Regions from separate parts of the Secundilactobacillus malefermentans genome, predicted to be linked through region 1. Evidence: riboswitches for the same ligand, from Rfam matches in the RefSeq annotation. Region 1 holds a riboswitch; each other region holds the start of a gene.
What was found. A riboswitch is a leader RNA that binds a small molecule or an ion and turns the genes downstream of it on or off. The one in region 1 is predicted to bind thiamine pyrophosphate.

Region 1 (7,879 bases):
TTGCGCACTATTTGCAAGAATTGCTTAAACAGCACGGCATCGTTTCGCACATTAGTGACTATGCACCTGATCGCGCAAACCTCATCGCCGAAATTGGGGATCCCACTAGCGATAAAGTCCTTGCGCTGGCTGGTCATTTGGACACCGTTTCCGTCGGAGATGAGAGTCTCTGGACGTACCCACCCCTATCCGCTGAAATTCACGATGGCAGCATTTACGGAAGAGGTAGCGCCGATATGAAGAGTGGCCTGGCAGCCATGATTATTGCCATCATTGAACTAAGTGAAGCAAACGTTCCATTAAAGGGACGCGTTCGATTCATCGGAACCGTTGGTGAGGAAAATGGGGCCATGGGCTCTCGCGACCTCACTAAAGATGGCATCGCTGATGATTTAAGCGGCATGATTTTAGGTGAACCAACTGGCGGAAATGTCGTGTACGGTCATAACGGCTCATTCAATTACACCATTACCTCTACTGGTCTTAGTGTACACAGTTCGATGCCACAGGATGGCGTCAACGCACTGACTAACCTCGTCAAATTCGTCAATGCCGAATCTACTGCATTTGATGACGTCAAACCAAGTCCTGAACTCGGCCCATTGGTGCACAGCGTCACCATGTTTCATAGTGGCGACCAGGTCAACAGCATCCCCGGTAGCGCCGTTCTCCAAGGAAACATTCGCCCAATTCCCGAATTTGATAACCAACACGTCATCGATCGACTAAACGAAGTCGTTGCCAAATTGAATCAAGAAGATAAAGTTGACCTCGACTTCAAAGTGAATTACAGCTTTAAACCCGTCATTTCCGATCCTAACTCTAAATTTGTCACACAGATTAAGCAGATTGCCGATGACGCTTTAGGGAAACCAAGTCAACTGACCGTGATTCATGGCGCCACCGATGCTTCCGAGTATACGAAGTCGGCTAATCAATTTCCGCTCGTTGTTCTTGGGTCAGGTGGCTGGGATCAAGCTCACCGAACAGATGAACACGTCGAAATCGAAAATTATTTAGCAGTCAATCAAATATATAAAAACATGGTGAAATCATTTTTAAGCTAAAATAAATACCGACCCGCAAAAAATTGCGGATCGGTATTTTTAGTTTTTAATCAGCTTCACTAGCCAGTGACTCGCTACCACCAATATTGCCATTCCAATCAACAATAGAAATGTCGTTCCTAGTGGGCTAGCAACCTGTTGCAGTGCATAGTAACCCCAAACGCCTATTAACCACAATCCTAAGTTCCAAAGCTTTGGCAGACTTTGTTTTGTGATGAAAAAGGTCACAAATACGATTGCGTACAATGGCGTAAAAACTGACCCAATGAAGTAAAGAAAGTTTTGATAGAACGTCATCGAGACCACCAACGCAATTAATAACCCAACGATTGTCACGCCAACCCCAATAAAGTTCGTTTTTTTACTGTGAAAAAGATTATCGATATTGGTGGCCGCTGAGTAGGCATCCATGAACGTCGTTGTGACCGTTGAAAAGATCACAATGAATAATGCCACTAATCCTAAGCCACTCGCGGTTAGCAAGCTGGCAATATCAGTCATCCCCGTTCGAGTCACAATCAGTAACCCCGTCATGAACATAAATAAACTGCCAACAAAATACCCTAAAGCACTGGTCAACGCAATCTGTAGCGGCCGTTTCGTTGTTCGCGTGTAATCACCAATAAGTGGTAACCAGGATAACGCCATTGTGACGTTGAGCTCGACCGCACCACCAAACGTCATTCCCCCCGTCGCCACCTGATGACTGGCAACTGGGGCTTTGAAGATTTCAAAAAGCATCAGTAGCGCTCCTAAAAATAGCAGGCCAACCACAAAATTATTTATTCTGAAAAGAAGTTTTGTATCCAACAGTAGCCAGATAATGATTAGCACCGCCACAATGGCGCTCATGACCCAAGTACTCTGAAAGCCAAATAATCGCCTTGAAACACCATTCATTGCCTGGGCAGCATTCACAATCATCACGGCCGTCCATCCCAGAAGTTGCAACGCATTTATCAGTGAAAAGCCCCACACACCCTGCTTGCCAAAAGCCGATTCCGTGGACTGAATGGCGGTTTGGTGCTGAACGGCGCCTATGTATCCCGCTGGCAGTAAGAACAAAAAACAACCAATCAAATGACCCACTATAATTGCGAGCGTTCCTTTTGCTAATCCAAGCGGGGCAATGAGCGTCCCCGTGACGATTTCTGCAATCGAGATTGCAGCGCCCATCCAGAGTAAAAATTGACTCCTTAACGCCTTATACATTTATTAATTCCCTCCTTACGCCCGGTTCATCGCTGAAACGGTCCGTTTAAGATCATCACTCTGCGCAATCATTGAAATAACGGCCGATCCTGCAGCACCCGTTTTGATAATTGGGGTCAACGATGCTTCGGTAATACCACCAATTGCCACAACTGGCCGCGTGGCTGCGGTCACCAATTTGGCCAACCCTGCAATTCCAATGACCGGATCCGCATCCGCCTTGGAGCCCGTTTCAAAAATGGGACCACTCCCATAGTAAGCAATTCCAGCAATTTCATTTGCCCGGTTGATTTCAGTTAAATTCGAGCAGGAATATCCCACAAACATCTTGGATCCCACCTGCTGAATCACACGCTGAATTTGCTCGTCAGACTGTCCCACGTGAACCCCATCGGCGCCAACTGCCAGTGCTAATTCAACATCATCATCCACGACAAATGGCACCTCAGCGTCCCGACACATTTTGCGGATTTGGCCAGCAACGACTAACCTTTGGCTGGGTGTCAAAGTCGACCCAGCGCCCTTATCCCGAAATTGGAACATCGTTATTCCCGCATCAATCGCCTGCTTCACAATCGTCACAAAATCACCATGCACATCTTGTGAGCCACAAACAAAGTAAGCTTTTAACTGCTCTGGCTTAAACTGAATTCCCATTAGTCTACCACCTTTCGATAGGCCCAATGGTTGAGTGGGCCGTGTCCATTTCCAACCTGAATCCCATCCGCAATTGCGGCCTCAACGTATTTTTTGGCAATTCTGATGGCCTGCTCCATCGACTGACCCTTTGCCAACTCAGATGTGATACAAGACGACAAAGTGTCGCCCGTTCCGTGAGTTCGAATCGTGTCCACTCGCGGTGCAGAGACCCAGAATGTTTTCCCAGATTCCAAACGTGTCAAATCACTGACTTCATCTTCATCCCCATGGCCACCCTTAATCAGGACGTTTTTAGCCCCCATCTCTTGCAGCTTTCGGGCCGCCTGCTCCATATCCGCTTTTGAGTTAATTTTCATGTCCGTTAGACGTTCTGCTTCCGGTAAATTTGGCGTAATCAAGGTTGCCAGTGGAACTAATTCATCCCGGACAACTTGAATTGCATCGTCCGCTAATAAGGCAGCACCGCCCTTTGCAATCATCACTGGGTCGACAATTAGGGGACCAAAATCACCTTTTTTCAAATTAGTCACAACAATTCGCACGTGTTCCGCATCCGCTAGCATGCCCGTTTTGCACGCCCGAATCTTCAAATCAGCTGCAATGGACGCAAACTGTTCATCAATGATTTTTTCTGGAAGGGCCATGAAATCCTGCACCCCCAGCGTATTTTGTGCGGTCACCGCAACAATCACTGCTGCAGCAAACGTGTGGCGTTCCTGCATCGTTTTAATGTCCGCCATGACGCCCGCACCACCGCCAGAATCCGTTCCAGCGATGGTTAAGGTTTGTGGAAACTCATTTATTTCACTCATTATTGTTGAACTCCTTCTATTTAAATTTCGCAATTTTCTCAATATCTGCTTCAGTCACTAAATGGAGTTTGTCCATCAACTTCATTGAAAAGGTTCCTGGCAATTCAGCTCCCAGTTCCTCGGCCACTAATTGACCGCTTGCCGCAAAGACCAGGCATGCCGTTTGAGCAGCTTCAAAATCATCACCATCCGCCACGGCATCAAAGACTCCCACGATGCTTGAAAGCATGTCGCCTGATCCCACGTGTAGTTGGAATAGGGGGGTCCCATTTTCAACCTTTACCACGTTCTTGCCATCCGAAATAACATCGGTTGGGCCACTTAAAATAACAACACAGTGGTATCGACTCGCTGCCGCCTTTGCAATCTCCACGAGGTCGCCGCTTCCTTCACCAGCGTCGATTCCCTTGGCTGCCCAGTCTACCTCTGCGAGTGCTGCAATTTCGCCAGCGTTACCCCGAATGACTGACACTTGAAAATCAGTCAGCAGTCGTTGGGCCACTTCCAATCGATACTTCACTGCCCCAACTGCGACCGGATCAAGGATGACCGGTTTGCCATATTCATTTGCCAAACGCCCCATTTTTCGGATGTGGGCGACTTGGGCTTCCGTAAACGCACCCAAATTAAGGGCAACCGCACGACTCATTTGTACCATGGCTTCAGTTTCAGCTATTTCCTCGGACATGATGGGTGAGCCCCCGATGGCATTGATGCCGTTTGCCACATCTTGTACCGTGACAAAGTTCGAAATATTGAGGACGATGGGATTTTGTTGTCGTAACTTAGTTAATAGTGAAAGTTTCATTTATTTTCTCCTTTTTCAACACAAAAATGGACCGCCACCCTTACACATAGGATGACGGTCCTCACTTCTTTACCGACTGATAACACGTTCCTACGCAAGTGTGAACTTACAGGTTCAAAGGGATCGTTGCGTGCAGCAACATCTCAGCCCACTAATGGACACCCCTCGTGTTGTTTATGGTTCAATCATACTGATATTCAAAGGTTGAGTCAATGAGAAAGTAAACGGATACAATTAAAAAAATCAGAGCCAGCTAAGCCCTGATTAATCTACCATTCTCATTTACTTTCGATAATCACCATACCCAAAATACTGATAACCAGGTTTCAAATTTCCGTTAAACTGCTTATCAAGTGAAACAAAAACGTAGCCTTTAGCTCGCAATCGTTTGATAATGCTTGGGACCGCCGCCACCGAAGTTGCATGAATATCATGCATCAAAATGATGGAACGCCCATGAGTGGTTGCAACGACATGGTTAGCTGTTCTTGCCGCATTGAGATAGGACCAATCTAATGAATCAACGTTCCATTGAATAATTGGACGGTTGAACGCTTTAATTTCAGCGTGCGTAATTGACCCATATGGTGGACGAATGTACTTCGGCTTAGTCTTCGTTGCCTTGTAGATGACCTTATCCGTTCGACTAATTTGACTCTTGGCACTTCTCATTGACATGCCTGCCAAATCGGGATGATTCCACGAATGATTCCCAATTGTGTGGCCATACTTGAGGACCAAACGGCTGGTTGCCGGATGCGCCTTCACATTATAGCCAACTTCAAAGAATGTCGCCGGAACGTTGTACTTCTTCAAGATTTTTAGAAGTCTCGGTGTCAATGTTGGGCTTGGCCCATCATCAAACGTCAAACTGACATACTTTTTTGTGTTTCCGACAGTTGTGTGAGCAAAGCCCTGATTAATTTCGACTGGTGCTGGTGTCGTCGCTGCAGAAGCTTGCTGCTGTCCCCCTAGAAAAAGTCCCCCAGAAACGGCGGCAACCATAATGAATCCCCGATTCACATTTTTAAATAGGTTGCTATGAAGCATCATTGATTTTTTCATTTTGGATCTCCCCTTCCAAAACGTGACCAACTTGCCGCTAACAATAATATTAAGCTTGATTTTCTGCTAATTTATTCTCTTTCAAAACATCATTCGTACACTTTTCCAAATCTTTCAAAACACCCGAATCAGTCGGATTATTAGCCGCTGCATTCTCAGCCAATGCCCATTTTGCAAGTGTGTCGGTAATGGGAACGATATCCTGCGCAATTGCCATGCTTGCTTCATCATGATGCTGCTCTTTAATCGTTTGGAAACTATCGTAATCCGTGATGAGTCGCAGGGCCTCGCTAGTCTGATTCTCAACTGATTCAAAAATAATGAAATGAGAGCGCTGATTTGCTTCCATCATATTCTGTTTAACGACATCTAATTGTTCTCGATTAACTTTGATAGCCAACTGCGAATCACCTCCATTTCTCATCTATATTTTAACAGCCTTTTCTCTAAATAGGACTAAGAATGACTCTCATTTTCGTACCTGACCATTTCCGTAAATAATGTACTTTATCGAGGTCAATTCGTTCAGCCCCATGGGACCACGCGCATGTAATTTTTGCGTGCTAATCCCAATTTCAGCACCAAACCCAAATTCAAAACCATCCGTAAATCGTGTTGACGCATTAATGTAAACACAGGCCGCGTCAATTTGTTGCAAAAAGGTTTGGCCATTTTGATAATTGTTCGTGATGATTGCCTCTGAATGCTTCGTATTGTAGCGATTAATATGGGCAATTGCTTCATCCTCTGAGTCAACCACCTTCACTGCCATAATCAGGTCGTTATACTCAGTCGACCAATCTTCCTCATCCGCCTTAATCATGTTGGGAACAATGCTGCAAGCACGATCATCACCGCGCAACTGCACATCCTTTTCAGCTAAAGCAGCCGCAATCTTTGGCAAATAGTTCTGTGCAACAGCCGAATGAATGACTAATTTTTCAGCAGAATTACAAACGGAGGGGCGTTGAACCTTTGCGTTGACGGTAATATCAATCGCCATTTGCAAATCAGCATCTGAATCCACGTAAATGTGGCAGTTTCCCGCACCAGTTTCGATGACGGGAACCTTTGCCGTCTCAACGACGTGCTGGATCAACCGTTGACTACCACGTGGGATTAACACGTTGATATAGCCAACTAACTGCATCATTTCATTGGCAGATTCGTGAGTCGTATCCGTCACCATTTGAATGGCGTTAGCGTCAACCTGTTGTTCCTCCAAGGCACTTCGCAAGGCATTGCTGACCGCAATATTGGTTTGAATTGCTTCCTTGCCACCGCGAAGCATCACGGCGTTACCACTTTTAAAACACAACGCTGCGGCATCGGCTGTGACGTTTGGCCGCGCTTCAAAAATAATCCCAATCACGCCTAAAGGAACCCGCTGCTTACCAATTAATAGGCCAGCCTCATTTCGCCACATTTTATCAACGTTGCCGATTGGATCATCAAGATGGGCAACCTGGCGCATGCCAGCAGCCATATCCGCAAGTCGATCCGCCGTTAACGTTAAGCGATCAATAAAGCTCTGCTTTAACTGGGTTGCTTCAGCGAGATCTCGTGCATTTGCCGCTAAAATTTCAGTTTGATGAGCGATTAGGCTCGTCGCCATTGCTTCTAGTAACTCATTCTTTTTTGCTGTAGCCAATTGGGCCAGTTGACTTGCCGCTGTTTGGGCTTGTTTACCAAGTACCGTTAATTTATTTGCTTCCATGACTAGAAAACTCCTTTCGTTGAAGGGGGTTAAACCACGTTCCAACCGGAATACCGGCTAAAATATCAAATATAATTTTAGGTTCTCGACCGTTTGCGAGCACCATTTGGCGGTTCTCGTTCATGAGTCGTTCGGCAGCCTTCAGCTTTGTAAACATACCGCCTGTGCCATATTCACTGCCCTTACCACCCGCAACCTCAAAGGTGGCAGGTGTGATTTGATCAACCTCAGAAATGAGTGCTGCATCCGGACTTTTAAGGGGATTCATATTGTAAAAACCATCAATATCCGACAGCATAATCAGCAAATCTGCGTTTGTTCGACTCGCCACAATCGCTGATAGTTGATCGTTATCCCCAAATCGCGTTTTATGGTCAAGTTCATCAACGGCCACCGAATCATTTTCATTAACGATTGGAATCACGTTGCGTTGAAGCAGTTTCTCAAATGTGTTTAGCACATTCTGCCGACTTTTCGGATAATCAAAAACGTCATGCGTCAACAACAATTGACCAATTTGCTGACCATAGTGTTCAAA
Region 2 (7,879 bases), 480 kb from region 1:
ATTCACTTAATCAGCATTTTAATCGTTAGTTTGGGCTTAACACTTGTAGGATGTGGGAATCAGACAAGTAAATCCGATAGTGACCAATCACAAGCGGTTAGTCAATCGAGTAAGAAACAGGCCGTTAGCAGCGAACCTGCTAGTTCGAGCGAATCGGATAGCAGTTCAACAAGTAGCTTGGGTAGCAGTAGCAGTCAAAAGCAAACCCAAGCCAAAAAAAGTAGCGAGTCTAACGCGGATAGTTCGAAAGCGTCAAGTTCAAGTCAACCTAAAACTAAGACTGCCAAATTGAGTCAGAACCAGATGTATAACTGGGTCTATTCACAAGTTCAGCAACAATATCAACGGCAAGATATTAGTATGTCATCCTATAAGAGTTCGAATAATGCGACAGTTATTCAAGTAACGGAAAATCATAATTCAGCCAATATGAAAGCAAAGGGTGTTGATCCCAACACCGCACCAACAGTTGCCTGGTTTGAAGTGACAACGAGTGGTGAACTTTATCGTTCGGATAACGGTGGGGCAAGTTTCTATTACGTGGCAAGTTATAAATGATGACGACAATTAGAAAAAAGCGAGTTTAATTAAATACAATATCAAAAGAGCAGCTAGAAAATGAAACTTTTTCTAGCTACTCTTTTTTTAGAACCATTTACTATGATTTTGGCGAATCTTTGATCGGACCTCTAAGAAATAAATTAATAGAAGGTCAATTAGAATAGTGGTTAAAATAGCCCACAGCCAATTTTGACTGGTTTGAACAAAGACAAAATAGCCGAATCCCAATGAACTGATTGTAAGCAAAATTAGTTCCGTTACGAGGGATTTACTTTGTAGAAAGGCAACACCAATGGCAAGTAGTGTGGCACCAGCAATGACGCCGTCTGCGCTCGTTTGAGAATCGAAATCAATTATGAAGGCAATCACTTCTAGCAGAAGGCCGATAATTGCGGCAGCCAATCCAAAGATTGTTGTAAAATTTTTGAAATTAGACTTTTTCATTGAAATCACCCCTTACCCCCTTATTATAAGCCATTCTTAGTATAACGGGTAGGTTTATGCCATCAGGGAAGTGGGGTGGCGAATAGCAGCAGTTGTAAAACGACTAGTATGGCGCCGAATTCGTAATAATTATGGTGAGGAACGTGGATTATTCGGTAGTGAGTCCGCCGAACATCCTCAACGAATCCGTGAGAAGTCATGGCCTCGGCTAAATTTTCAGACCAGTTTAGGGATGCTAAAATAGCTTTGAAATAAAGGCTGGGTGACCAAAAATGCATGGTTTGATTCCGCATGCGACCTGCCGATCGAATAATGGCGACTTCGTTGATAATTTTGGGAATCAAATTAAAGGCACCCAAGAATCCATACGCAAACTTCGAGGGAAGCTTTGCATTTTGTTCGAGTGAAAGGATCAACTCCTGAAGGGTCGTTGTCAAAGTGGCAACTGATCCTACAAAAACGTAGGCGAAAATCCGAGTGACCAGAACGAGGATAAAGTGGACGGATTGATCAGTCCAAAGGTACATTGAAATTGTAATTGCAATGGCGGGTAGAATTGGCACCAAGAAGAGCAGGCCAATCTTTCGAGGGGCTACTTTGACCGCGATTAGCCAAATTAAGCTTCCCAAAACGAGAATGAGGTTGACTGACCATGACTGGGTGAATGAAACCTCAACGGCAATCAATAATGCCAGTAACATTTTTATGCTGGGATTCATTTTAGTTCCTCCTCATAAGTCAGCGTTTGGTTAGCTAAAGTCAGATGATAATCTACAATGGCTGCAAGTCCGGTTAGCTGATGACTAATTATGATGAAAGTTTGCCCCAACTCATGGCTGGCCGTTGCAATGAAGGTAGCAACCTCGGTAACTGATTTGAGATCGAGTCCCTTTAAAGGTTCATCTAAAAGAAGAACGGGTGAGCCCACGATGAGCATTTCTAAGAGTTGCAGCTTTTTCTTTTGCCCCTCGCTTAATGAATAAACAACTTGGTCACCGCGGCCACTCAAATTAATAGTGGTAAGCATTTCTGTAATTTTGGAATCGGTATAATAATCAGGATGATGACTCGCTTTTTTGGAGATGGCGAGCTCCTCGTCGACCGTGATTCCCAGAAACTGTGATTGAGCATCTTGAAACATGAGGCCAACTTGCATGGCGTAGCGCTTTAGGCGGATTTTTTGAATGTCATCGGCAAGATAAGTAATTTGTCCTTGATAGTGGCCCAATCGCGTAATGGCGTTAAAGAGTGTTGATTTACCAGAGCCGTTTTCACCAGTCAGGAGGGTAATCTTTCCCTTAGCAAATCCTAAAGAATCGACATGCACCAAAGTTTCCCTTGGCGTGGCCAGCGTTAATTGGCTAAGGTGAAGGACTTGGCTTTCCTCAGCGGTGGGGATGCCTAATTTGACGGGTGAGAGTTGGTGGTCAAAATTGGCAAACCGGTTTTCGGCTTGCTCATCTGACAAACGCGTAATCTGTTTTGCTGCAGGGTCGAGCTCAAAGACGGCATCCACCAAATCTTGGTAACCGCTCAAATTGTGGTCTGCCAAAATGATGGTTTTTCCAGCGTCATCTCGTAATTTTGCAAGGCGGTTTAAGAGGAACTGACGCGAACCGCGATCGATACTGGCAAATGGTTCATCCAACAAAATGACATCGCTATCCATGGCAACGATGATTGCCAATGCCACTTTCTGCTTTTCTCCGCCAGACAAAGTAGAAAGAACGCGATGACGCAAATTTGTAATGTCGACAAATTCAAGCGCCCGCTCGACGGCTGCGGAGATTTGTTCAGGGGCAACCTGTAAATTTTCTAGCGCAAAGATGATTTCATTTTCAACTGTATCCATTGCAAATTGTTGGTCCGGATCTTGAAACATGAGGGCAACCATTCGACTAATGCTGCTAGGCTGCATGTCGGCAAGCGATTGGTCGTCATACAAAATTGTGCCCGTCTCTAAACGCCCACGAAATGCAGGGTACAAATTTGCGAGTAGTTTGAGTAAAGTCGATTTTCCGGTTCCAGAAGGTCCGATGAGCAATGAGAACTTTCCACTAGGAAACGTTAAGTTTAGATTTTTGAGCGTCGCTGGTAGGCTAGTGTGTTCAGTTGAGTATGAGAATGTAAGATTCTTAATCGTTACGGCTGCCACAAGAATTCCTCCAATTTAACGCGGTGCTAAAATATGGCTCTTCTCTAAAAGATTCATGATCAATTTGACGAGGACGCCACTGAAAAAGAAAGTGGAGACCAATCGAATGAGAAATAGGGTCAGTAATAGACCAATGTGATATTTATTGTACCCATTTCGAATCATGTCCCAGCCAAACGTGACAACCGTTGTGGTGAAAACACTTAAGCTTAGACTGAACCAGTTGTACAGTTTGTAGCCAGTCAACGTAAAGCCTAATTCTGATCCAATTCCCTGGACAATTCCGGAGATTAACGTGCTTGCGCCCCATTGGCCACCAAGAAACATTTCAACAACGGAGCCGAGAAGTTCGCCAAGGGTGGCAGAGCCGGCAATTCTAAACATGTAGCCAGCTAACGGTCCAGCCATGACCCAAACGCCCATCAAAATGTCGTTGGCGGCTGGTCCAAGACCAATTGGCGTAAGTGCAATGGTTAGGCCATTGTAAAGTGGAATGATGACCCAGTAGATGACACCAAAGAAGATGGAAATTAAGGCAAGTGTGATAATGTCGCGTAAATGCCAAGCTTTAAATATATTCATAGTGAATCCCCCTTTAAAATGTTGTAGTTAGTTAAATGTGGAAAAGGGGTGTTTTTCCAAATAAAAAGCCCCCGACTCTAGCTGAGTCGAGGGTTTCCACGTCTAAAAAGATGATAGAACCGTTCATTTTATCTCCCTTCGCTGGTACTAACCAGATCAGGTTCAATGGGTGTTATCTCAGCCAAATGGCACCCCAGACATATTTAACTAATTTACAGTACCAAGACTACCAGAAATTGAAAGGGGTTGCAAGAAGTTTAAGTTTTGCTGTAAGCCTGTCTTTCTCATTTGAATTTGCTAAAATTAAGGGTAACAAATTGGTGAGGTGATAACGGTTGAAATATCGGCAAATTTTATTTAGGCTCATTGTGGCAGTTTTTGGTCTGCTTTTCATGATGCCAATGACGGGGCATGCCGCGGCTGGGCAGTCGGTGAGTGAAGTGCTGAGTCAGCCACAAGCCTATCGAATCGTGAATAGCGCCGCGACCATCTACAATCCCCGTACCAAGCAGACCCTTTCAGTTGGGACGGATGTTAATCGAATCTCGTACGTCGTTAAGAAGAGCAGCGCGGTTTCGAGTCGTGGCGTCTCCAGGGTAAGCTACGTGTACCTTAGTGACCAAAAGCAAGGTTGGATTTGGTCGCGTTATTTAAAAAGGGCAGCAAATGCAACGGGACCAAATTTGAAGAACGCAACGGCCGCTTTGTCGATGAATCTCGCCACCGGACAGACGTTGTATGCTAAAAATGTGAATAGTCCAAAGCTCGTTGCTTCAACCGCAAAGTTAATGACGCTGTACCTCGTTTTAACAAAGGTTCACTCAATGAAAAATGGCTGGAACCAGGTTGTGACGGCAACCCAGAATAAGAACTTAATCAAGATGAGTCGAGATACTGAATATGGTGGGTTCAAATTTAAAACAACGCATCAATACACGGTTCGCGACTTAGTGAATGCAGCGGTGGTGCAATCATCCAATAATGCTGCCATCGCGCTTGGCGAGTGGGTGGCTGGATCAAATACAAAATTTGTTGCCCTAATGAATCAAACTGCGCAAGATTGGCATTTGACACAAACTCATTTTGTATCTGCATCTGGGCTTGAAAATGAAGACTTAAAAAAGTTTGATTTAGTTTTACCAGGTAGCAGTCGTGACGGCGCCAATAAGCTTTCCGCAAGCAATTTAGCAACGATAGCGAGAAAATTATTATTGCGTTATCCCGAAATAGTCGACTTCAGCAATCAACGAACAAAAAAGGTCGATGGTCAAACGCTTTACAATTATAATCCACTACTTGAGGGAGCAGCAGACTATGATAATCAGCTTCAAGTTGATGGGTTGAAGACTGGCTACACCGAAAAGGCGGGGATTTGTTACGTTGGAACGGCTGCCCTGCATGGTAATCGGATTGTGACCGTTATTTTGAAAGATAAGAATGCGTTTAAGGATACCGATAAATTGATGAAGTATACTAAGACGATCAACGTACCAATCGGAGCCATTTCGCTAACTAAGCAGTTCAAAATGGAACGAAATACAAATCGGCAAAAGGAGTCGCTTTTGGGTGAGCTGAAGTTACAATCCCAATTTCACATTAATTAATGGTTTGGAGGAGCTTACACGTGATTAAAATGATTGCAACAGACATGGATGGTACTTTTTTAAAGGATAATCGAATGTTTAATCAACCAAGGTTTCAAAAATTATTGACCCAAATGAATCAGGCGGAAATTCATTTTGTTGCGGCAAGCGGAAATCAATTAATACATTTGAAGGAAACTTTCGCCGATATCAAAGGCGAAGTGACCTACGTTGCGGAAAATGGCGCAGTGATCGCCGTTAATGATCAAATTATCCAATCGGAAGTTATTCCTAGCGAACTTTGGAAAAAAGCGATTAATTGGGTCATGTCAGAACCAGCATTTGCAGAAGTTCACGTCATTCTTTCCGGGAAAAATGGTGCTTACACAGAATTGAAGTCGGATTCAACTCGATTTGGGGAATCCAGTTACTTCTACAGCAAATTCAATTCGGTCACTGATTTGATGACGGTAAGTGATGACATTTATAAAGTTGATTTAACCTGGGAAGATGAGGATGTTCGCGCAAAGGAAAAATTATTTAACGAAACATTTTCCGGAAAACTTAGGGCTACCTCAAGTGGGCTTGGGGGCCTCGATGTTATTTTGCCGCACGTTCATAAAGCCTATGCGTTAAAACAACTTCAAAAAGAGTGGCAAGTTTCGCCTGCCGAGACGCTAACGTTTGGCGATAGTGGTAACGACATTGAAATGTTACGCATGGCCAAATACGGATACGCAATGAAAAATGCTGCGCCGGAAGTATTAACAATAGCACCATTTGTGACAAAGTGGGACAACAATGATGAGGGTGTCTTGAATACCATAGCAGAATATATAGATGACAAGGGGTAGAACAAATGATTAATATGATTGCGTTGGATTTAGATAATACGTTGCTAACGAATGATAAGCGCATTAGCCAGAGAAATGAGCAGGCGCTGAAAAAGCTTCATGAGGCTGGGATGATGGTGGTTTTGTGCACGGGACGTCCAATTAATGCTATTTGGAAATACATCGAGCAGCTTGGCCTGACGAGCGATTTGGACTACACAATCACCTTTAATGGCGCGCTTGTCATCCATAATACAGATAAAAAGGTTTTGGCGAAGCAGGGGCTCAAGCTAACTGGGCTTGCACCGCTGTACGAATTTGCCAAACAGCATGAATTCCCGCTGGATGTTCTCGACTTTGATCAAGTCTATCCAGTCAGCGATTTGACGCCCTCAATTTATCAGCAAATGTTGGGTGCTTCGATGAACTACACACCAACACCATTTGCAAAACTGGGGGATGGTCTTTTTAGCAAGGCTGTCATGGCTTCGCAACGGGAGAAAATCGACCTGGTTCAGGCGACGCTCGATCAGAATATGACGGCGCACTACCATATTGTTCGGTCTCAACCGCAAATTATTGAATTCCTCGATCACGATATGGATAAGGCAGTTGGGCTGCTAGAATTATTAACCCATTTCAATTGGACTTATGATAACTTAATGACGTTTGGGGATGCTGAAAATGATTTGGGAATGATTAAAGCAGCCAAGGTTGGCGTTTCAATGGCCAACGGAACTGATGAAATTAAGCAGGCGGCAAATGAAATAACCCTCTCAAATGAGGATGATGGCGTGGCAGCCTTTACGGATGGCTTTTTTAAATAAATAAAAACGGGAGGACCAGCATGATTAGCTGATCCTCCCGTTTATCATTTAAACTATTAGTTTTGCTTAAAAAGTTTCGTCAGGTAATTCATAAAGGTTTCTAAGTAGCGTTTACTATCAGAGGTTAACCCAACCGTAATATTAGCATCTGGTTGGTTAATTCGAGTAGTATCACCAATAGTTCGACCGTAACTTTCTTTGTCAGTCGACACAATCATATTTAAATCAAATGAGGTAATTAAAGTTGGATCAAGCGCAACGCCAACAGCGAGCGGATCATGAAGTACGCAGCCGTGGAGAGTCGCATCAAAATCGGCATAAGCATCGATATAGTAGTCGACGATGTCAGCAAAATCCGTGCCAGCTTTTGTCTTAAGATTACGCCATTCTTGTGTTCCTTTTTTAGTTAAAATATTTCTGAGAGTAACATCTAGGCCAACCATTGTGAGGCGAATTGGGCTAGTGAAAACCGCGTTAGCAGCTTCCGCATCCTGGTGAATATTGGCTTCAGCGTACGGAGTCACATTTCCGGGAACGGTTAGGGCGCCACCCATGATGGTCACATTTCCAATTTTGGTTGGGAGGTCTGGATCCTTTTTGATTGCGGCGGCTAAGTTGGTTAGAGGACCAGTTGGAACAAGCGTTAGGTCTTTACCATACTGGTTCACGGCATCAATCAGAAAGTCGACACCAGAAGTCGTTTCAAGTGGGCGTTTTGCTTCTGGTAATTGAACACCACCAATTCCGTTTTCGCCGTGAATGTTGGCGCTAACTGGAAGTCGATCAAAGTGATCAGTTTGAGAAGCGTGCGATTCGCCTAAGTAAACGGGTACGTCTGTTGCACCTAAAAGTTCCAAAATCTTGAGGCTATTTTTGCCACCTTCTTCAACGATG
Region 3 (7,879 bases), 170 kb from region 1:
GGGCGATGATTATTTCGTCCATGCTGATTCAAGCGGCAACGACCTCCATTAACCCAATCTTGAGTCTCTTCATCAAAGAACTCATGCATGGTTCGGGTAACGTGGCGTTTGTGAGTGGGGTAATTGCGGCGCTTCCCGGTATCGCGACTATTTTTGCAGCACCACAATTGGGGGCGCTTGGTGATAAAATTGGCCCGCAAAAGGTCCTCATTGTTGGGCTCATTTTCTGCGGGGTCGTCTTCTTCCCAATGTTCTTCGTGACAACCGTCATTCAACTAGGGATTCTCCGCTTCTTGGTCGGAATTTCTGACGCCGCCCTGCTACCCGTCACGCAAACGGTGATGACCCTAAACACCCCCAGCGAAGTTGTGAGTCGAATTTTTAGTTATAATCAATCCTTCCAGGCAATTGGATCAGTGATTGGCCCATTGTTAGCCTCGGCTGTTGCGAGTGCCTTAGATTACCGTTATGTCTTTCTGATGACCGTTCTTCTGGTTCTCATTAATTTGGTTGTCGTAACGCGAGCATATCGCAAGGATCGTAGAACTACTCAATCAATGGCAAAGTAAAAGAACTAATCAAAAACGATTAGCTCTTTTTTTGACTTATCTATGAAATTGATATTATGAAAACAATTAAATACTAGCTCCTGTCCTAATTTTTGTTTGAACCCAAAAAATAATTTATTTGCTAGTGAATCCTGTAACCAACTTGTAACCATTAAACAGCTGAAATGACACTTTAAAACACTTAGTATTATAATGGTTATTATTCGATAGAAAATATAGGGGTGACAAAATTATGAAGCGCCAACGAATCCAGTGGATTGACGTTGCAAAAGCCTTTGGGATTATCGCCGTCGTTTTAGGACATAATTTACCGTATCATGGGGCTTTTTTCCATTTTATATACTGGTGGCACATGCCACTGTTCTTCATTGTTGGGGGCTTTTTCCTCAAACCAATCTCAAATGATTTACATAAGATTATTCCAACGTGGTGGGCATTCTTTAAAAAGCGCATTTGGCCGTTACTGATTGGCTACTTTGTCCTAGGTGCCTTCTTCATCCTGGCGTATCACTTTATCTATGACAAACAATGGTGGTATACCCGGGGCTATTTCCTTCGATTACTTTGGGGTGGCCGAACGCTGAACCTTTACGTCACAAATTCGTGGTTTATCGAAGTTTTCATTCTATCGTTAATCGTCACAACGTTCGTGATTACCTACGTTAAATCAGTTCGCCTTCAATACATTCTTGCTTTTCTAAGCCTGATTGTTGGCATGTCCTACACGCACATCACAATTTGGAAACATTTTAACTTTTACGCAACGCCGTGGGACTTCGATATCACATTTCTCGCCTTCTTCTTTATGTTCATGGGGCGCGAATTTTTCAGACACGCACGCCAACTGATTGAAAAATGGTATGTGGTTCTGGGCAGTATGGCCATCGGTGCGTTCTTGCTGTACATGGAGCATTTGGATAAATTCCACTTTGCCTTCTTCATGAAGTCACACAGTATCAACGCCCGCCCTGCCAACGCGACAACCTGGGTTGCCATCGTTCCATTTTTAATGGTCGCAGGCGTCTTCGGAGTTTCGTACTACGTTTCCAAATGGATTCCATTTACCGGTGGCTTGCTGGCCATCATTGGTGAGCATTCATTGGTCATCATGTACTGGCACCGATTCATTTTTGACATCATGGATCGAATCGGCTGGACCTCATGGCAATGGCAAGTTGTTGCGGGGGTTCTGTTACCGGTCATCGTGATGGTCCTGTATCAGGCAATTAAGCAAAAGATTCAAGGCAATAAGAGCTCGCGAAATTTTAGTTCTAGCAAAGATTAGAATGAGCAGTATTTGTCAGCCTTTTAAGCTATAATAATCGTGTAACCATAAAACTAAATTTATCGGACTGGGGTGCCATTTGGCTGAGATTAGACCCATTGAACCTGTGCAGTTAATACTGACGAAGGAAGTCGAAAAGTAAGCGACCCCTGCGTTTTGTAGGTGGTCGCTTTTCAGTCTGGAAGGGAATTACGATGAAATTTACTGATGATTTATACACGACAGCTAAACCACTTTGGCAAAAGAGCATGCGCCATCCATTTATTCAGGAACTAGCGGCTGGAACGCTTCCACTGGCAACGTTTCGCTACTATCTCAAACAGGATCAACACTATTTAATGGAATTTGGTAAATTGCACGAAATTATCGCCGCAAAAGTGACTAATCCTCAAGATAAGGCCATTTTGTTAGCAGGCGCTGGCGCTGAAGACAACGAAGAAACGCTCATCCGTAACGATATGCTTAACCAGTTAACGATTTCTCAAGCTGAAATTGCCGCAACCCCTTTGTCTCCAGCAACTTATAAATATGTGACTCACATGTACTACGAACTGAACGCCGGGTCTCCGGCGCGGGCAATTGCTGCACTCCTCCCCTGTTACTGGCTGTATAGCAACATTGGAAAGCAGTTGAGCCAGGCAACATCCCCCGTTCCCATTTATCAGCAATTCATTGATGGCTACGCAGCTGATGCGTTCACAACCGCAACGACGGATATGATTGACCTCGTTGACCGCGAAAGTACGGCAGTTGATGCCGCAGAACAAGTCGACATGAAGGATGCCTTCATGAAAAGTAGTGAATATGAGCTCGAATTCTGGGAAATGGCTTATACCAAAGAAAAATGGCCGTACGAAAGTTTAAGTATTTAAATAAACACACAAAAATGGTTTAACCCAACGGAAATAGTCCGGGTTAAACCATTTTTTAACCTTTAAATGCTGTTATTCCCTGTTTCAACCGTGCCAAAGCATCTTGCAACTGTGCCGTTGGACACGCAATGTTCATCCGAATAAAGTCGTGGCCATCACCACGATAGTCGTTTCCGGTCGACAAAATTAATCCGGTTTCTTGACGCAAAAAGTCGGTCAGTTTCTGCGCATCATCGGTTAAGTCACGAACATCGAACCAAAGTAGATAGGTGGCGTTCTCCGACACTAATCGAATTTGTGGCAACTGGTCGCGAACAAATTTGGCAACCTCGTCCCGGTTCTCAGTCAGCTTCGCCTTTAGTTCATGCAACCAGTCAGCTCCCTGCGTATACGCAGCGATTGTTCCCGGTAATGCGGCAAAATTTGGCTCACCTAGCTCCTCGTTATTGAGGCCGCGAGAGACTGAAGCGCGCAAATGAGGCTCGGGCACAATAACGGTTGCAGCGTGCATCGCCGCAACGTTGAACGTCTTGCTGGGTGACACACAAGTGATGGTGTTGTTCCGCAAATTTTCAGGTAGTGAGAAAACGGGCGTATAGTGAGGCTCTCCAAAGACGAGATCCCCATGAATTTCATCGCTTAATAAGGTGACGTGGTTCTTTTGACATAGCGTTGCAATTTTAGTGAGCTCATCCCGTGACCACACCTTGCCCACCGGATTGTGTGGGTTACAAAGAATCATCAACGTTGTCAGTGGTTCTGCTAATTTAGCTGCCAGGTCCTCGAAATCGATATGATAGCGGTGATTCGTTTCATCATAAACTAAGTCGTTTGATAGCACGTGTCGCCCATTATTTTCGATTGAATTGTAAAAAATATTATAAACCGGTTCCTGTACCAAAACGGTGTCGCCAACGTTGCTACTACTGCGAACAATGGACGAAATAGCTGGTACAACGCCAGTACAGAATATCTGCCACTCGTTTTCCAAATGAGCGTGATGCTCCGTTTGGTACCAATTTGCGACAGCATCAAAGTAGTCGTCCCCCGGCTCTTCATAACCAAAAACGCCAAAGTCGACCTTCTTGCGCAGCGCCTCAATAATTGCGGGTGCCGTTTGAAAGTCCATATCTGCAATCCACATTGGCAGTTCATTCGGTTTGATGTCCCATTTGACGGAATTTGTGTTGCGGCGGTTCAATTTTTGCTCAAAATTAGCCATTTAGCCCGCCCGTCTTTCTGTCTGAGCGTCATTGGTGATGATGGTCGTCTTTGATGGATCCACTTTGTCGACTTCCATAATTAATTCGCCAATTGACTCAGCTTTAATGATGCCGCTGATTGGATTTTTAACGCTAGTAATATTGGAATGGATGTCCGCATCAATATCACTGCAGTATTCGAATGCCAAATCGGTCTCGAGTAACGTGCAGTTTTTCATGACAAGGTGGTCGATGTAGCAAAGGCCCTGATCACTCTCAATGGTACAGTTAATGAGCGTTAGACTTTTGGTGTTCCAGCCCAAGTACTCACCGTTAATGGTGGAATCGTAAATGGTCACGTTCTCACAGTTCCAAAAAGCATCCTTGGTCACAAACGTTGAGTTATGAATCTCAACGTTTTTAGCGCCATCAAACCCGTAGTTTCCAATTAAGCTGAGGTGGTCCGCGTAAATATTTTCGCTGTTCATGCCAAAGTAGTCACCGCGGACCTGCACATTTTCAATATGAATATTCGAACAGTTCCACAATGTCTCATCTGCATCTGAAAAATAATCGTTAATCAGGGTAATTCCCTTGCCCCGCCTAAATTCTTTGGGCGCCTGGATGGAACTATTTGTCACTTTGATATCGTTGGTATACCAGATTCCGGATCGAGACATTTCTTCCAAAATGATGTGATCTGCTTCGATGTGATTGCTGTACCAAAGCGGGTACTTCCATTTAAAAATGGTGTTCTTCAAGTTAATGTTGCGACTTTCCTTCAATGGCGATTCACCATCGCTAAATGTGACTTGGTTGAGGGTGGCGTCCTGCTCCGCAAAGAGTGATCGTTCACCAGTGAATAATTGATTTTGATAAGTTGTCAATATAAGTCCTCCTTATGCCTAAAAAGAAACTTTCCGTAAGTTCTACTTTAGCACTAATCGTTGTATTAATAAGTTAATTTAGCCAATTTGAAACAGCCTGACTTGCACATCCTACCCGTGACCCGCGCATCGGTAATCCTTTCGCAATCGTTGCATCGGGGACGAGCTCATGAATGACTTCGAGGCAATTGCCAAACCCGCTCCCCTCATGTGTACAAAATGGGTGGATAACTTTGCCAGAAAGCGTCGCCTGCTGTAAAAACGTAGCTACTGCTCCCGGTAGTGTGCCCCACCAAACGGGAAAGCCAATGTAAATGTCCCGTTCTGCCTTTAAATCGACTGCAATTGGTTGGATTGCGACTAGTTTGTCAGCATCAAGTTTGCTCCGTTGGAGAGTCTGATCATAACTGTCGGGATAGGGAATGGCCGCCAAAATGGGGAACGTTGGCATCCCTAACTGCTTACCAATTAGTTGCGCTAATTTGGCCGTATTTCCAATGTCTAATTTTTTAATTTCTCCGTTAATCAGCGTTTCACCACCATGGGAAAAGTAAATCACGACTGCCATTTCAAACCCTCCTTTCAACTAAAAAAGCCGTCACTATTGATTATCAATAGCGTACAGCTCGTTCTCTTCATCGTCTAATACTTAATGAAAGTTAATCTATGCTTGAAAAGCATTTTTAAAACGCTTGATTAGCTCGGAGGCCACCGGTGACATGACCCGATTTTTCCGCCAAGCAAGTACACAGTTAGTGGAAATGGCCGGGTCTAGTGGCAGAAAGGTTGTCTCTACATTCCGATTAGTGACCGCCCCTTCGATTCCAACGGCAGCGGCAACTTGTTTTTCGACCAACGGTAAAATATTAAATGCCAAATTGAAATTGCCAACCACGTTTAATTCGCTGGGGTCAATTTTTGCCCAATTTGAAATCAATTTAGTAATTTCCGGTCGTTTGGAAATCATGAGTGGCATCCCCTTGATATCAGCAGGTGTAATCCCTGTTTTGGTTGCCAAAAATGAGTTGTTCGCTACTAATAATCCCCATTTTTCTTGGCGTGGTAATGTCAAAGTGGCGTATTTTTCCGTATCAATTGGTTCCAATAGGATTGCCATATCGACCAGCCCTTTGTCCAAACGGTCGATAATATCATCACTGGTGCCTGTTGTAATATCAAATTTCACTTCGGGATAATCACGCACAAATTCTTCCACCATCATTGCCATGGTGTCCGAATTATCAGCTTCCACACAGCCAATTTTGAAGGTGCCACTGAATAGTTGATGGCGCCTGTCAACGAAGGCTTGCTCAGTCGATTGAGACAGTTCCAAAATTTCTTCAGCCCGACTCTTTAAAAATAGCCCCGCTTCGGTTAGTCGAAATCGTCCCTTTTCGCGGTCGAATAGTGGCGTGCCCAGCTCATCTTCGAGTTCACGCAACTGCCGACTCAAGGTTGGTTGGGTAATATGGAGCTGTTCCGCAGCACCGGAAACTGTGCCGACATCTGCCACCATCCAAAAGTACTGTAAAAGTCGTAGTTCCATGTGCTGGTTTCCCTCCATTTCGAATTCTAATAGATTTATTATACCATTGAAAAACGAGGGTGAGACGAAAGGCGGTTTGCTTTTGAGCATAGCCTAGATTAACGAATAATCCTGCACTTGGGATTGTTTGTTGATCGTAGCTAGGCGGAGAAAGCAGCCTTTTGGAACCCGACTAAGCAAAAGTATTCGGAAATAACAGAGCTGGGACAAAACAAATGTTTTGTCCCAGCTCCGTCTTTTTGTCTTATTTTATTGGAAGTACCACGGTGAAGATACTACCACCACCGGGATTATCGGTCACTTTAATGCGACCATTATGTGCCTTAATAATCCAAGCAGCGATCGCAAGTCCTAACCCATTTCCACCGGTTTCCTTATTGCCTGAGCGTTCTTCCCGATAGAATCGATCAAAGATTCGCTTCTTGTTCGCATCACTGATTCCCTGCCCAGTATCCATGACCTGAATTTTCAGCGAGTTGTTTTCGATAACCGTGCGCACCGTAATCGTATCACCCGGCATCGTATATTTGGCGGCATTATCCAGCAAAATCACCAGTAGCTGATTAATTCGTTTGGTATCCAGCATGACGGACTGCGTTGTTTCCGTCTTAATCACAAACTGTTTATCCTCACTTTGAACAAATTCTTGGTACGGATCCAACACTTCGCTCATAAATTCCGGCACAACGACGCTCGTTTTTTTGATGGCAATGGCGTTGGAATTCGCGCGGGCCAAGGTAAGCATATCGCTCGTCAACCCATTTAATCGCCTAATTTCCGACAGCGACATGATAATTGGGTCAATCTGATCCTTAATCGTATCGTTGGGTTTGGTCATCAAGCCCTCCAGCTGATTCTGGATGATGGTCAATGGTGTCCGAATTTCATGCGCGGCACTGTCAACAAAGTCCTGCTGCTGTTGCCAGGCCTTTAGAACGGGTTTCATGTTAATCCGCGAGACAATGTAACTAATGATGAAAACTAATAGTCCAAATAAAATCAGCGCTGCTAACAACAGATTTTTAAATCGATTAATCCCCTGCAAATCTGGGGTGATGTTCTGAAGCACCATGGCGTACTTGGCGTTCTTCAAAAAATCGTTATTTTTAATATTATTTCGCTTTTCCACCCCTGCCGGTAGGCGATGCCGCTGCGTGTCTGCATTTACTTTTACGTAAACGCCACGCATGGTTGCTTTACCAACCTGTTTGCTAAAAGTTTTATTGAGATCTTTCGTTTGCCCTTTGACCTTCAAAATTGACGCGGAAAAGCGCTGGAGACTGTCGCGATTCAAAATTTTGCCATTTTTATCGTAGTAAATCGTAATCGTCTTAAAATCAGAAGGTCGATCCATTAGCATTGGCTTCTTGGACACGATGGCTGCCCGCTGCTCTAATCCTTTATCAATGTTTGCATAGGTACTTTGTTGAAAGCGCGCAAAGATAATCAGCCCTAAGATCGAGAAAATGACCATAAAACTGATTAACTCGGTTAAAAATAACCGTAACTGTTGTTTGC

Region 2: it holds a riboswitch for thiamine pyrophosphate, as region 1 does, so the genes downstream of both, FGL90_RS02670 (ECF transporter S component) here and thiM (hydroxyethylthiazole kinase) in region 1, are expected to answer to the same signal.
Region 3: it holds a riboswitch for thiamine pyrophosphate, as region 1 does, so the genes downstream of both, tenA (thiaminase II) here and thiM (hydroxyethylthiazole kinase) in region 1, are expected to answer to the same signal.

What each region holds. Positions count from the first base shown of each region.
Region 1 is NZ_CP042371.1:1,011,472-1,019,350, reverse strand. Features, by position in the region: gene FGL90_RS04905 (ArgE/DapE family deacylase) at 1-1,067, shown strand, start outside; gene cytX (putative hydroxymethylpyrimidine transporter CytX) at 1,107-2,279, opposite strand; gene thiE (thiamine phosphate synthase) at 2,295-2,936, opposite strand; gene thiD (bifunctional hydroxymethylpyrimidine kinase/phosphomethylpyrimidine kinase) at 2,936-3,751, opposite strand; gene thiM (hydroxyethylthiazole kinase) at 3,768-4,559, opposite strand; TPP riboswitch at 4,630-4,735, opposite strand; gene FGL90_RS04880 (polysaccharide deacetylase family protein) at 4,842-5,624, opposite strand; gene FGL90_RS04875 (hypothetical protein) at 5,674-6,024, opposite strand; gene FGL90_RS04870 (glutamate-5-semialdehyde dehydrogenase) at 6,094-7,341, opposite strand; gene proB (glutamate 5-kinase) at 7,328-7,879, opposite strand, start outside.
Region 2 is NZ_CP042371.1:531,715-539,593, reverse strand. Features, by position in the region: gene FGL90_RS02690 (hypothetical protein) at 1-558, shown strand, start outside; gene FGL90_RS02685 (hypothetical protein) at 646-1,005, opposite strand; gene FGL90_RS02680 (energy-coupling factor transporter transmembrane component T family protein) at 1,068-1,724, opposite strand; gene FGL90_RS02675 (ABC transporter ATP-binding protein) at 1,721-3,160, opposite strand; gene FGL90_RS02670 (ECF transporter S component) at 3,176-3,742, opposite strand; TPP riboswitch at 3,859-3,948, opposite strand; gene FGL90_RS02665 (D-alanyl-D-alanine carboxypeptidase family protein) at 4,078-5,346, shown strand; gene FGL90_RS02660 (Cof-type HAD-IIB family hydrolase) at 5,376-6,179, shown strand; gene FGL90_RS02655 (Cof-type HAD-IIB family hydrolase) at 6,185-6,985, shown strand; gene FGL90_RS02650 (nucleoside hydrolase) at 7,042-7,879, opposite strand, start outside.
Region 3 is NZ_CP042371.1:840,098-847,976, forward strand. Features, by position in the region: gene FGL90_RS04150 (MFS transporter) at 1-569, shown strand, start outside; gene FGL90_RS04155 (acyltransferase family protein) at 802-1,854, shown strand; TPP riboswitch at 1,913-2,001, shown strand; gene tenA (thiaminase II) at 2,049-2,726, shown strand; gene FGL90_RS04165 (MalY/PatB family protein) at 2,782-3,948, opposite strand; gene FGL90_RS04170 (DUF3737 family protein) at 3,949-4,815, opposite strand; gene FGL90_RS04175 (flavodoxin) at 4,889-5,383, opposite strand; gene FGL90_RS04180 (LysR family transcriptional regulator) at 5,480-6,361, opposite strand; gene FGL90_RS04185 (sensor histidine kinase) at 6,606-7,879, opposite strand, start outside.